2 regions of the Aeromonas sp. 130281 genome follow, and region 1 is predicted to be linked to the other one. Evidence: predicted binding sites of a transcription regulator. Region 1 holds the regulator's gene; the other holds the start of a gene.
What was found. Region 1 encodes LexA, which represses DNA repair genes until DNA is damaged. Its sites were predicted from a motif close to ANCTGTNTNNNNANACAGNT; they were not measured.
Positions count from the first base shown of each region.

Region 2: a site for LexA is predicted at 3,985-4,004, ahead of AC1IN8_RS15350 (DUF4250 domain-containing protein). Genes of this name have one in related genera too.

Region 1 covers NZ_JBWVQS010000015.1:23,266-29,196, reverse strand. Annotated here, with positions in the region: gene trmL (tRNA (uridine(34)/cytosine(34)/5-carboxymethylaminomethyluridine(34)-2'-O)-methyltransferase TrmL) at 14-478, shown strand; gene AC1IN8_RS20760 (MATE family efflux transporter) at 529-1,887, opposite strand; gene AC1IN8_RS20755 (SCO family protein) at 1,916-2,542, opposite strand; gene AC1IN8_RS20750 (hypothetical protein) at 2,757-2,966, opposite strand; gene lexA (transcriptional repressor LexA) at 3,426-4,052, opposite strand; gene plsB (glycerol-3-phosphate 1-O-acyltransferase PlsB) at 4,257-5,931, shown strand, end outside.
Region 2 covers NZ_JBWVQS010000005.1:332,954-338,884, reverse strand. Annotated here, with positions in the region: gene AC1IN8_RS15360 (cytochrome b/b6 domain-containing protein) at 109-663, shown strand; gene AC1IN8_RS15355 (glycogen/starch/alpha-glucan phosphorylase) at 727-3,201, opposite strand; gene AC1IN8_RS15350 (DUF4250 domain-containing protein) at 3,598-3,795, opposite strand; gene AC1IN8_RS15345 (cell division inhibitor) at 4,029-4,505, shown strand; gene AC1IN8_RS15340 (fumarate hydratase) at 4,660-5,931, opposite strand, start outside.

The DNA of each region.
Region 1 (5,931 bases):
TCAGGATCCCGTCATGCTCGACATAGTGCTCTATCAACCGGAAATCCCGCCCAACACCGGCAACATCATCCGCCTCTGTGCCAACACCGGCTACCGGCTGCACCTGATAGAGCCCCTGGGTTTTGCCTGGGATGACAAGCGGGTGAAGCGGGCCGGGCTCGACTATCACGAGTTTGCCGAGGTGAAGCGCTGGCCGAGCTATGAGGCCTTTCTCGCGGCCGTGGCCCCCAAGCGGGTATTCGCCTGCACCACCAAGGGGCGCACCGCTCATTCGGCGGCGCAGTTCGCCCCGGGGGATGCCCTGCTGTTCGGGCCTGAGAGCCGCGGATTGCCGGCGGAGATCATCGAGAGCCTGCCGTTCGAGCAGCGGCTGCGCATTCCCATGCTGCCCCAGAGCCGCAGCATGAATCTGGCCAACGCGGTCGCTGTCTTCGTCTACGAGAGCTGGCGCCAGTTTGGCTATGAGGGATCCCGCTAGCCTCCGTCGGCGCGGTGCCCTTCAGAGGCGGCACCGACCATGAGACCCCGTCAGGCGGGTTCCCGGCCTTGACCCAGCAGGCGGCCGTCACGTTCCAGTTGCCAGCATAGCCAGCCCAGAGTCAGCCCCCGCCCTGTCATCAGCGCCGCCATGGCGGCCCACAAGGCCGCCACGCCCCATCCCTGGCACAGCCACCAGATCGGGAAGAAGCCGGCAAACACCGCCACCAGCATGCTGTTGCGCATCTCGCGAGCCCGGGTGGCCCCGATGAAGACCCCATCCAGCAGGAAGCACCAGACCGCCAGCAAGGGCATGGCGATGAGCCAGGGCAGTTGGCGGTTCGCCTCGGCGATCACCGCAGGGATGTCGGTGATATGGGCGATGAGCTGCCGCCCCCCCAGGGCAAACCCCAGGGCGAAGGCGATCGCGATCAGCAAGGCCCAACCCAGGTTGAGGACTATGGCCTCCCGCAGACCCTGCCTGTCCCGCCGTCCTATGGCACGCCCCACCATGGCTTCCACCGCGTAGGCAAAACCGTCCAGCCCGTAGGAGATCAGCATCAGGAAGTTGAGCAGCACCGCATTGGCGGCCACCGCCACGTCCCCCAGCCTGGCCCCCTGCAGGGTCATGAAGGCGAAACAGAGCTGCAGGCAGAGGGAGCGGATGAAGATGTCCCGATTCAGGCCGAGCAGCCGCCGCACCGCGGGCCATTGCCACCAGCGCGACCAGGCGTTCTGCCACACCTCGGCCGGGAGATGGCGCAGGCGGCGGCTCACCAGCCAGAGCCCCACCCCGAGCGAGCAGTAGTCCGCCAGCAGGGAGGCGGCAGCCACCCCCCTGACCTGCCAGCCCAGCCCCAGCACGAACCAGGCATCCAGCACCATGTTGACCAGGTTGCTCAGGATCAGCAGCAGCATGGGGCTGCGCGCATCCTGCATGCCCAGCAGCCAGCCCATGATGACCAGGTTGCACAAGGCCGCCGGGGCGCTCCAGATCCGCACCGAGACATAGTCGCCGGCATAGACCTGCACCTCGGGGGATCCCCCGCTGAGCCCTATGATGGCAGGCAAGAAAGGCAGCACCAGCAACAGCAGGGCCAGCCCCAGCCCGACGGCGAGGCCGAGCGCCCGCGCCAGGGTGTCCAGCTGCCCCTCGGCGCTGGCGGCGCCCTGGGCCTGGGCGGTCAGGCCAGTGGTGGACATGCGCAGGAAACCGAGCAGCCAGAACAGGAGGTTGATGAGGGTTGCCCCGACCGAGACGCCCCCGAGGAACCAGGCCTGACCGAGATGACCGATCACCCAGGTGTCCACCAGGCCGAGCAAGGGGGTGGTGACGTTGGAGAACACCATGGGCAGGGCCAGGGCAAACACGGCCCTGTGGCGGCGAGGATCCCTCAGCCAGGACGCCATCAAGCTAGGCACAATCGGCGCCAGCGTCTCACTCGTCGGCCAGCCGCACTATGCGTGCGAAGTCGGAGACCATGGTCTGCATGTCCACATGAGGCACCTCACCCGGGGCCACCTTGGGACGGAACATGGCCACCAGCTTGCCCTCGGGGCTGATCAGCACGATCGAGGCCGAGTGGTCTATGAGGTAATCCTTGCGTTCGCTCTCCACGATGGAATAGACGAGGCCAAGGTTGCGCACCAGGGGGAAGAGGGCGCGGTGGGGGCCGGTCGCCGCCTTGAACTCCGGATGGAAGAAGGCGGTGTAGCTCTTGAGGCGAGCGCTGTCGTCCCGCTGGGGATCCGCCGAGACGAAGACCACCTGGCTGCTGGGCGAGATCTTCTTCAGATCCGGGTAGATGGAGCGCAGATCCGCCAGGGCGGTCGGGCAGACGTCGGGACAATAGGTGTAGCCGATAAACAGGAAGGTCCAGTGCCCCGCCAGATTGGCGGCGGTGAAGGGCTTCCCATCCCCATCCGTGAGGGTGAAGGGATTGATGTCGCGCCCTACCGGATAATAATCCGCCTGCGCAGGCAGGGAGGGTTGGCTCCAGTAATAAGCCGCCATTATGCTGCCGACGAAGAGCAACAACAGCAGGGAAAAACGTGGTTTAACCATATAAAACAGAACCTTGCTAGTTCAACCAGCCAGATGGCGGGGCCAATGAAGGGCTATTGTAACCCGCCAGGCCCCGTTTCTGCCTAGTCCCGAGTCCGGATCCCGGTCAGGAAAGGTCCCCATAGGGAGGAGACAACCACTATCTCCCGGCCATGGCGGGGATAAAGAAAAGCCCCACACCGGGTGGGGCTCACACACTGTTCGGGGGACTGGCTCAGGGTCGCAGTCTTCGCTGCCCCTGGGGGCGCCGGATAGTGGCGCGCAGCGGAATGACCGGGGCCGTCCAGGGGGCATCTGGCAAACCTATGTCGTGGTGGCGGCGGAACAGACGAACCAGGCGGACAATCTTGTCCTTGGGGCACCCCAGCCAGATGGTCCAGCCATCGCCCTTGTGATAGACCCAGAGCGCATAAAACCACGTCATCCGACTGCCCTTGATGAATCGGGTGATGGAGGATGCGGGGGTTGCGGTTGCGGCCGGACCCGGATCCCACGGCGAGCTTGAAGCCATACCTGTCCTCCTTGCTCAACAGGCCACGCCGACCAGTGTGACTGCCATCGGGAGGCAGACCAGGCACCGTCGCGTACTGACTGTATTGAGTCGTCCTGCTGCCTGACGACTCTCCCTGTCCCGCACCGCCCCAGCCGTGATGCATCCCTGCTACCCATGCTGACCTGGCGGCACACTCAAGGTCATGGCGATTATCCGGCCATGACACTGCGGGCCTTCTCAAAGGATATATCCGAAATGCACGATGCGTGGCGGTACTGTTTACGGTGGATCCGGGCGGCGGCAATGGCGGGGATCGGGGAGGAAAGGAGATCGGGGAAAACGCACAAACGAAGGGGCCTCCCGCAGGAGGCCCCTTGGCATGTTCGATGGCTACATCCAGTCGGCGTTGCGAATGACCCCGACCGCCAGCCCTTCGATGGTCAGATGCTGGCTGGAGAGATCCACCTCGATGGGGGAGAGCTCCTCGTTCTCCGGCAGCAGCCACACCTGGCTGCCCTTGCGCTGGAAGCGCTTGACGGTGACGTCTTCATCGAGACGCGCCACCACCACCTGACCGTTGCGCACCTCCTGGGTCTTGTGCACCGCCAGCAGATCCCCATCCATGATGCCGATGTTCTTCATGCTCATGCCCTGCACCCGCAACAGGAAGTCTGCCCGCGGGTGGAACAGGGCGGGATCCACCTGATAGTGGCTCTCGATGTGCTCCTGGGCCAGGATGGGCTCGCCGGCCGCGACCTTGCCGATGAGCGGCAGGCCGTTCTCTTCTGGCGCAGCCTCCTCTTCCTCGAGCAGCAGACGGATGCCGCGGGAGGTGCCGGGCATGATCTCGATGACCCCTTTCTTGGCCAGGGCCTTCAGATGTTCCTCGGCCGCATTGGCCGACTTGAAGCCAAGCTTCTGGGCGATCTCGGCGCGAGTCGGCGGCATGCCGGTCTCGCTCATGTTCGCCTTGATAAGCTCCAGCACTTCAGCCTGGCGGGGGGTAAGGGGTTTCATAGCATAGGCACCTGTCTTTTTATACAGCACACTGGCAGTATATACAGTGCTGTGGCCAAGGCAAGGCGTTGCTGATATTTGTCCCCACCTTGTCGCAAAAATCCCGCACCTTCTATCCTGAAAAGGCACTCATCCTACCTCTCGGCGACAAGCCGTCGGTGATTTGCTATGCTCACGCCGCATTTTTTTGGAGAGCAGACGCACATGTCCCTTGGACAGAACATTTCCAGAGCCATCCTGCAATGGCCGGTCAGTGGCTTGGTCAATCACAAGAGCCTGCCGGAAAATCCCATCACGGAGCTCAAGCTGGATCCGGCAAGACCCATAGTCTACGCCCTGAAAACCAGCTCGATCACCGACCTGATGACCCTGCAACAGTGCTGCGAGGATCTCGGCCTGCCCGGCCCCTTCACTCCGCTGGAACTGGGTGGCCAGCTGCTGCCGCGCTACGTCTGTCTGGATCGTCCGCCTCCCCTGTTTGGCACGCGCAACAAGCCGCTGCCCTTCCTGCAGGAGTTCCACCAGCTGCTGGACCTGCACAAGCAGGATCCCGAGCTGGATATCCAGGTGGTGCCCGTCACCCTGTTCTGGGGGCGCGCCCCCGGCCGGGAAGGCGAGGAAGCCTCCGGCTGGAACATCATCAGCAGCCTGGCCCCGAACCGGCTCAAGAAGGCGCTGATCGTGATCCTGAAAGGGCGCGAAAACCTGGTGCGCTTCTCACCGCCGCTCTCATTGCGCTACATGGCGGACAAGCACGGCACCGACGAGGCCATCGCCCACAAGCTGGCGCGGGTGGCCCGCACCCACTTCAGTCGCCAGCAACTGGCGGCCACCGGTCCCAAGCTGCCGAACCGCAACCTGCTGTTCAAGCAGTTGCTGGAGTCGAGCGTGATCCAGCAGGCCATCGAGGAAGAGGCCAGACGGGAGGGGATCAGCCTCGAAAAAGCCCAGAAGCGCGCCCATGGCTACATGGACGAGATCGCCTCCAACTTCTCCTACCGGCTGATCCGGCTCGGGGAGAGCTTCCTCGGCTGGCTGTGGAACAAGCTCTACCGCGGCCTCTCGGTCAACGGTGCCGAGCAGGTGCGCCAGCTCGCCCAGGAAGGGCACGAGATAGTCTACGTCCCCTGCCATCGCAGCCACATGGACTACCTGCTGCTCTCCTACGTCATCTATCACCAGGGCATGGTGCCGCCCCATATCGCGGCGGGCATCAACCTCAACTTCTGGCCGGCGGGCCCCATCTTCCGCCACGGCGGCGCCTTCTTCATCCGCCGCACCTTCAAGGGCAACCCGCTCTACAGCACGGTATTTCGTGAATACCTGAACCTGCTGTTTGCCAAGGGCTACTCGGTGGAGTTCTTCACCGAAGGGGGTCGCTCGCGCACCGGCCGCCTGCTGCCCCCCAAGACCGGCATGCTGGCCATGACGCTGCAGGCCATGATGCGCGGGCTGGACAGGCCGGTCACCCTGGTGCCCGTCTATCTGGGCTACGAGCACGTGATGGAGGTGAACACCTACCACAACGAGCTCAAGGGCAGCCGCAAGGAGAAGGAGAGCTTCCTGCAGGTGCTCGGCATACTGCGCAAGCTGCGCAACTATGGCCGGGGCTTCGTCAACTTCGGCGAACCGCTGACCCTCAACAGCTACCTCGGCGAGCACGTGCCGCACTGGAAGGAGAGCATTGGCCGGGAGGAGCGCCCCGAATGGATGGCCCCCACCGTCAACCAGCTGGCCGAGCTGCTGATGACCCGGATCAACGATGCCGCCGCCGTCAACGGCCTGACCCTGAGCGCCCTGGCGCTGCTGGCCGCCGAACGCCATGCCCTGACCCGGGACGAGCTGCAGGCCCAGATCAACACCTATCTGGACCTGCTCA
Region 2 (5,931 bases), on a different contig from region 1:
CACGGCCTTAAGAAAGTGCCTCCATGATGCGGACAAGGGCGCGCCGGCAACAGGCGCATGGAAAGTCGGTATGCATCACAATGAGAGGAAAAAATCATGGCGAAATCGATGGGAAGCGGCAGGGCCATCAGGGTATGGGATCCCCTGATCAGGGTATTTCACTGGGCTACCGTCCTGCTGTGCGTGCTCAACCTGTTCATCCTGGAGGAGGGCAGACTCAATCACCGCTATGTCGGGTACGCCCTGGCCGGATTGCTGGTGCTGCGCATCCTGTGGGGATTTGTCGGCTCCGACTACGCCAGGTTTGCCCAGTGGTTTCCGACCCCGGCCCGCCTGGGCCGCTACCTGCAGACCAGCTGGCAGGGCAGACACCCCTATCATGCCGGCCACAATCCGCTGGGCGCCTTGATGATACTGCTGCTGTTGACCTGTCTGGTGGGGACGGCCGTCACCGGGATCATGACGGGGTACGAGCAGCTGTTTGATGAGGAGCTCATGGAGGAGCTCCACGAATTCTTTGCCAAGGCGCTGCAGATCGCCATCTTCATCCATGTGCTGGCGGTCATCGTCCTCGATCGCCTGACCCGGGGGGATCTCATCAGGGCCATGATCACCGGCAGGAAGCGCGTACCAGCCGACACCGAGATCGTCGACAAGCGCTGAGGCACCTCAGCCAGATGAGATAAAAAAACCCCGCGATGCGGGGTTTTTTCATATTGGGAGTGGTCAGCCGACGTTGCAGCTCTTCAATTTCCAGATCCGATCCACGTAGTCCTGGATGGAGCGGTCGGAGTTGAACTTGCCCATAGTAGCCGAGTTGATGATGGCCTTCTTCGCCCACAGCGCCGGATCCCGATACCAGGTATCGATCAGCTTGTGCGCTTCCGAGTAGGAGGCGAAATCGGCCAGGGTCAGGTAGGGATCTCCCCCTTCCAGCAAGGAGCGCTTGATGGAGGCGAGCTCCCCCGGGCGACCCGGCGTGAAGTAGTCGGTGTCGAACCAGTCCAGCACCGCCTTGAGCTCGGAGTTGGCGTAGTAGAAGTCGTACGGATTGTAACCGCGCGCCTTCAGGGACTTCACCTCGTCCACGTTCAGGCCGAAGATGGCACAGTTCTCGGCCCCCGCCTCTTCGGCGATCTCGATGTTGGCGCCGTCCAGGGTGCCTATGGTGATGGCGCCGTTCAGTGCCATCTTCATGTTGCCGGTACCTGAGGCTTCATAACCTGCGGTGGAGATCTGCTCGGAGACATCCGCCGCCGGGATCAGCTTCTCGGCCAGGCTCACCCGGTAGTTCGGCATGAACACCACTTTCAGCTTGCCCTGGATGCGGGCGTCGTTGTTGACCCGCTCCGCCAGCTTGTTGATGGCGTAGATGATGTCCTTGGCCAGCTTGTAACCGGGCGCCGCCTTGGAGCCGAAGATGAACACCCGCGGGTGCATGTCATAGTCCGGGTTCGCCAGCAGACGGCGGTAGAGCGCCATGATGTGGATGAGGTTCAGTTGCTGGCGCTTGTACTCGTGCAGACGCTTGATCTGGACGTCGAAGATCGCCTCGGCCGAGACATCGATGCCGGTTTCCGCCTTGATGACCTTGACCAGCTTCTCCTTGTTGTGACGCTTGATGGTCATGAACTGCTGCTGGAACGCCTTGTCGTCGGCAAACTTGGTCACGCTGCGCAGCTTGTCCAGCTGCAGCGGCCACTCCTTGCCCACCACTTCGTTGTAGAGGGCGGCAAGCTCGGGGTTGCAGGCCAGCAGCCAGCGACGGGGGGTCACGCCGTTGGTGACGTTGCACATCTTCTCGGGCCACAGCTCGGCATACTCGGGGAAGAGATCCTCTTTCACCAGCTTGGAATGGATCTCGGCCACGCCGTTCACCTTGGAGGAGCCGATGACGCACAGGTTGCCCATGCGTACCTTGCGCACGTCCCCTTCTTCGATGATGGAGAGCTTGGCCTTGATGGCGTCGTTGCCCGGCCACTTGGGCTCCACCAGCTCGTTCAGGAAGCGGGCGTTGATCTCGTAGATGATCTCGAGATGACGGGGCAGCACCTTCTCGAACAGGCTGACGGACCACTTCTCCAGCGCTTCCGGCAGCAGGGTGTGGTTGGTGTAGGAGAAGACCTGATAGCAGATGGCCCAGGCGGCATCCCAGTTCAAGTCTTCCTCGTCCACCAGCACCCGCATCAACTCGGGGATGGCCACCGTCGGGTGGGTATCGTTGAGCTGGATGGCAATTTGCGCGGCAAAGTTGCGGAAATCCGAACCATGAACCCGCTTGTAGCGGCGCATGATGTCCTTGATGGAGCAGGCACAGAAGAAGTACTGCTGGATCAGGCGCAGCTCTTTGCCTGCATCTGTCTCGTCATTCGGGTAGAGCACCTTGGAGATGGTCTCGGCCTGGGCCTTCTCTGCCTGGGAGTCGATGTAGCCACCGGCGTTGAACACGTCCCAGTCGAAGAACTCGGAGGCGCGGGATTCCCACAGGCGCAGGATATTAACGGTGTGACCGCCAAAGCCCACCACAGGAATGTCCCAGGGCACCCCTTTGATCTTGCGACCGGCGTGCCACACCTTCTTCAGGCCGCCCTTGTCACCGAACACGGTTTCCACGTAGCCGTAGAGCGGGATCTCCTGCACCGACTCGGGGCGGCAGATCTCCCAGGGGTTGCCATATTCACGCCAGGAGTCCGGGCGCTCGATCTGGCGGCCATCCTGGATCTCCTGACGGAACAGGCCGTGCTCGTAATGGATGCCGTAGCCCACCGCCGGGTAATTCAGGGTGGCCAGGGAGTCGATGAAGCAGGCGGCCAGACGGCCCAGGCCGCCGTTGCCAAGGGCCATGTCCGGCTCTTGCTCGCACAGGTCGGTCAGTTCCAGACCGAGTTCACCCAGGGCCTCTTCGCAAGTCTTGTACAGGGAGAGGTTGTGCAGGTTGTTGGAGGTCAAACGCCCCATCAGGAATTCAGCAGAGAGATAGTGAATCGCACGAGTATCTTTCTTGAAGTGAGTCTGCTGAGTACGGGTCAGGCGCTCGTACACCTGTTCGTTGACGGCGGCAGCGGTCGCTTTCCACCATGCTTCGGGAGAGGCTTTCTGTTCGCTTGTACCCAAGGTAGAACGCAGGTGACGCACGATACTCGCCTTGAGCTGATCTTTATCCAGTTGGAGATCCTGGTCTGTCTTCTTCTTGGTAGCCATAAACCATTTTCCTTCGTTACAAATAAAAAATGTTATCCCCTTGAGGGACCGGCGCTGTTGTTATCTCAGAATATGTTCCGGCGTGGGCATACTAGCTAAAGCCGGGGGTTTAAAAGTTAACGTGAGTCACACTTTAACGTATAAAAATGACAGTTTCACCATGAAAACCCTTTCCTATATCCTCCCTGAACAAAATAAAAATAACCTTAAAAATCAAAACATTGAATGAAATACAAAAAGTTGGATTCATGAATAGGTTTTCAATGATTGCCAGCGGCTGAAAATACGTGAAAATAAGCGCCGACTCGGCCGGCGATGAAATCGCTTTCAATGCTTGGTGTATCAGCACGGCAATAAAAGGAAGCTGCCCCAATTGGGGCAGCTTCCTGAGCTGAATTAACCATGGGCCTTGAACTGGTTACTCATGGGGTCGTAGTGATAACCAATCTGCTGCAGACGGGTGGCCAGCTGATCCTCCGTCATGTCGTAGTAAGCCAGCAACTCTTCCAGACCATCGCACTCCAGCCGCAGCTTCTCGTTGATGATCCCGAGCAGAATATTGGCGTCCAGCCGTTGCAAGGTGCTCACATCCATCTTGGTCCCTCCTCTTGCCATACATACTGTATAACCATGAGCGCCGGCCCGCGCTTTGTCTACAGGTTAAAAAACACCCGCCCCATCATCGATATAAATAGTGTTTAAATTCAAATGGTTAATAAAAACCCCTGTTAGTCTGCTCACATTTTTAATCACAAACGCCTTGTCACTGGCATGAGATAGAACTACTGTATACGCATACAGCATGGTTATTCATACAGGACACACATATGAGCCAGCCCCTGAGTCACCGCCCACTCTCCTCCTCTGCCGGTGTGATCACCACCTGGCCCACCCGCCATCAGAGCAAGGCGGAGCATGAGCATCGACTGGCCATGGATCTCCATGAAGCCCCGTTGCTGGATGCGCTGGGAAGATTGAGCCAAAGCGACAGCGGCTGGATCCTGCTCATAGCGCCGCCAGGGCTGCCCGTAGCCAAGCAACTGCAGGCACAGGGAATCAATCCCGCCCGGGTACTGGTGGTTCACGGCCCCAAGATCAAGAACTGGCAACGTCTGCTGGAGCAGAGCCTGGCCAACGGCCATTGTGCCGCCGTCTTGACCTGGCTGCCCGAACGGGTTGCCCTGGATCGCAGCCGCCTCAGCACCCTGGGTCAGCGTGCCGGTGTCCTGACCCGCTTCTTCGAGCCCACCCCTTCCCAGGGCTCTCTCTGTTACGGTGGGCAGGACGTCTACCTGAACCATTGAGTCATATCGTGCCGACCCGGGCTGGCAGGGCTCCCCGCCCCAGCGTCAGTCTGGCAGGGCGGCAACCAAGACGAGAAAGGCGACCCTGGGGTCGCCTTCTGTCATATGGCCTGGGCTGCCATCTGCCCGGCGCCCCGCAGGGGCTTTTACCGGATCAGGCGAGCCTGGTATCCAGCTCGGCAATTTTGGCAGACCAGTAGGCCGGACCGGTTTCATGGATGTTGTTGCCCTGGGAGTCCACCGCCACTGTCACCGGCATGTCTTCCACCTCGAACTCATAGATGGCTTCCATGCCCAGATCGGCGAAGGCCACCACACGGGCCTTCTTGATGGCCTTGGCCACCAGGTAGGCGGCGCCACCCACTGCCATCAGATAGACGGCCTGGTGCTGCTTGATGCTCTCGACGGTTTTCGGACCCCGCTCGGACTTGCCTATCATGCCGATGAGGCCGGTTTCACCCAGCATCATGTCGGTGAACTTGTCCATCCGGGTGGAGGTGGTGGGACCGGCCGGGCCGACCACTTCGTCACGCACCGCATCGACCGGGCCGACGTAGTAGATGAAGCGGTTGGTGAAGTCGACCCCTTCCGGCAAGCCTTCGCCATTTTTCAGCATGTCGGCAATGCGCTTGTGGGCGGCGTCACGGCCGGTGAGGATCTTGCCGGACAGCAGCACGGTATCGCCGCTCTTCCAGCTGGCGAGCTCGGCCTTGGTGATGCCGTCGACATTGACCCGGCGCACGTTGCCGCCCGCTTCACGGGTGATTTCCGGCCAGTCACTCAGCCTCGGCGGAGTCAATTCGGCGGGGCCAGAGCCGTCGAGCTCAAAGTGAACGTGGCGGGTGGCGGCGCAGTTGGGGATCATCACCACCGGCTTGGAGGCGGCATGGGTCGGGGCGGATTTGACCTTCACGTCCAGCACTGTGGTGAGGCCCCCCAGCCCCTGGGCGCCGATCCCCAGCCGGTTGACCTTGTCATAGAGCTCGACCCGCAGCTTCTCTTCTGTGGTCTCTGGACCCCGGGCGATCAGCTCTTGAATGTCGATGTGCTCCATCAGGGCTTCCTTGGCGAGCACGGCCGCCTTCTCGGCGGTACCGCCGATGCCGATCCCCAGCATGCCAGGCGGGCACCAGCCGGCGCCCATGGTCGGCACGGTTTTGAGCACCCATTCGACCACGTCGTCGGAGGGGTTGAGCATCACCATCTTGGACTTGTTCTCGGAGCCGCCGCCCTTGGCCGCTATGCTCACTTCCACCTTGTCCCCCGGGATCATGTCGATGTGCACCACGGCAGGGGCGTTGTCCTTGGTGTTCTTGCGACTGCCGGCCGGATCCGCCAGCACGCTGGCACGCAGCGGGTTGTCCGGATTGGTGTAAGCGCGGCGAGTGCCCTCGTCCACCATCTCCTGCACCGTCATGTCGCTGTC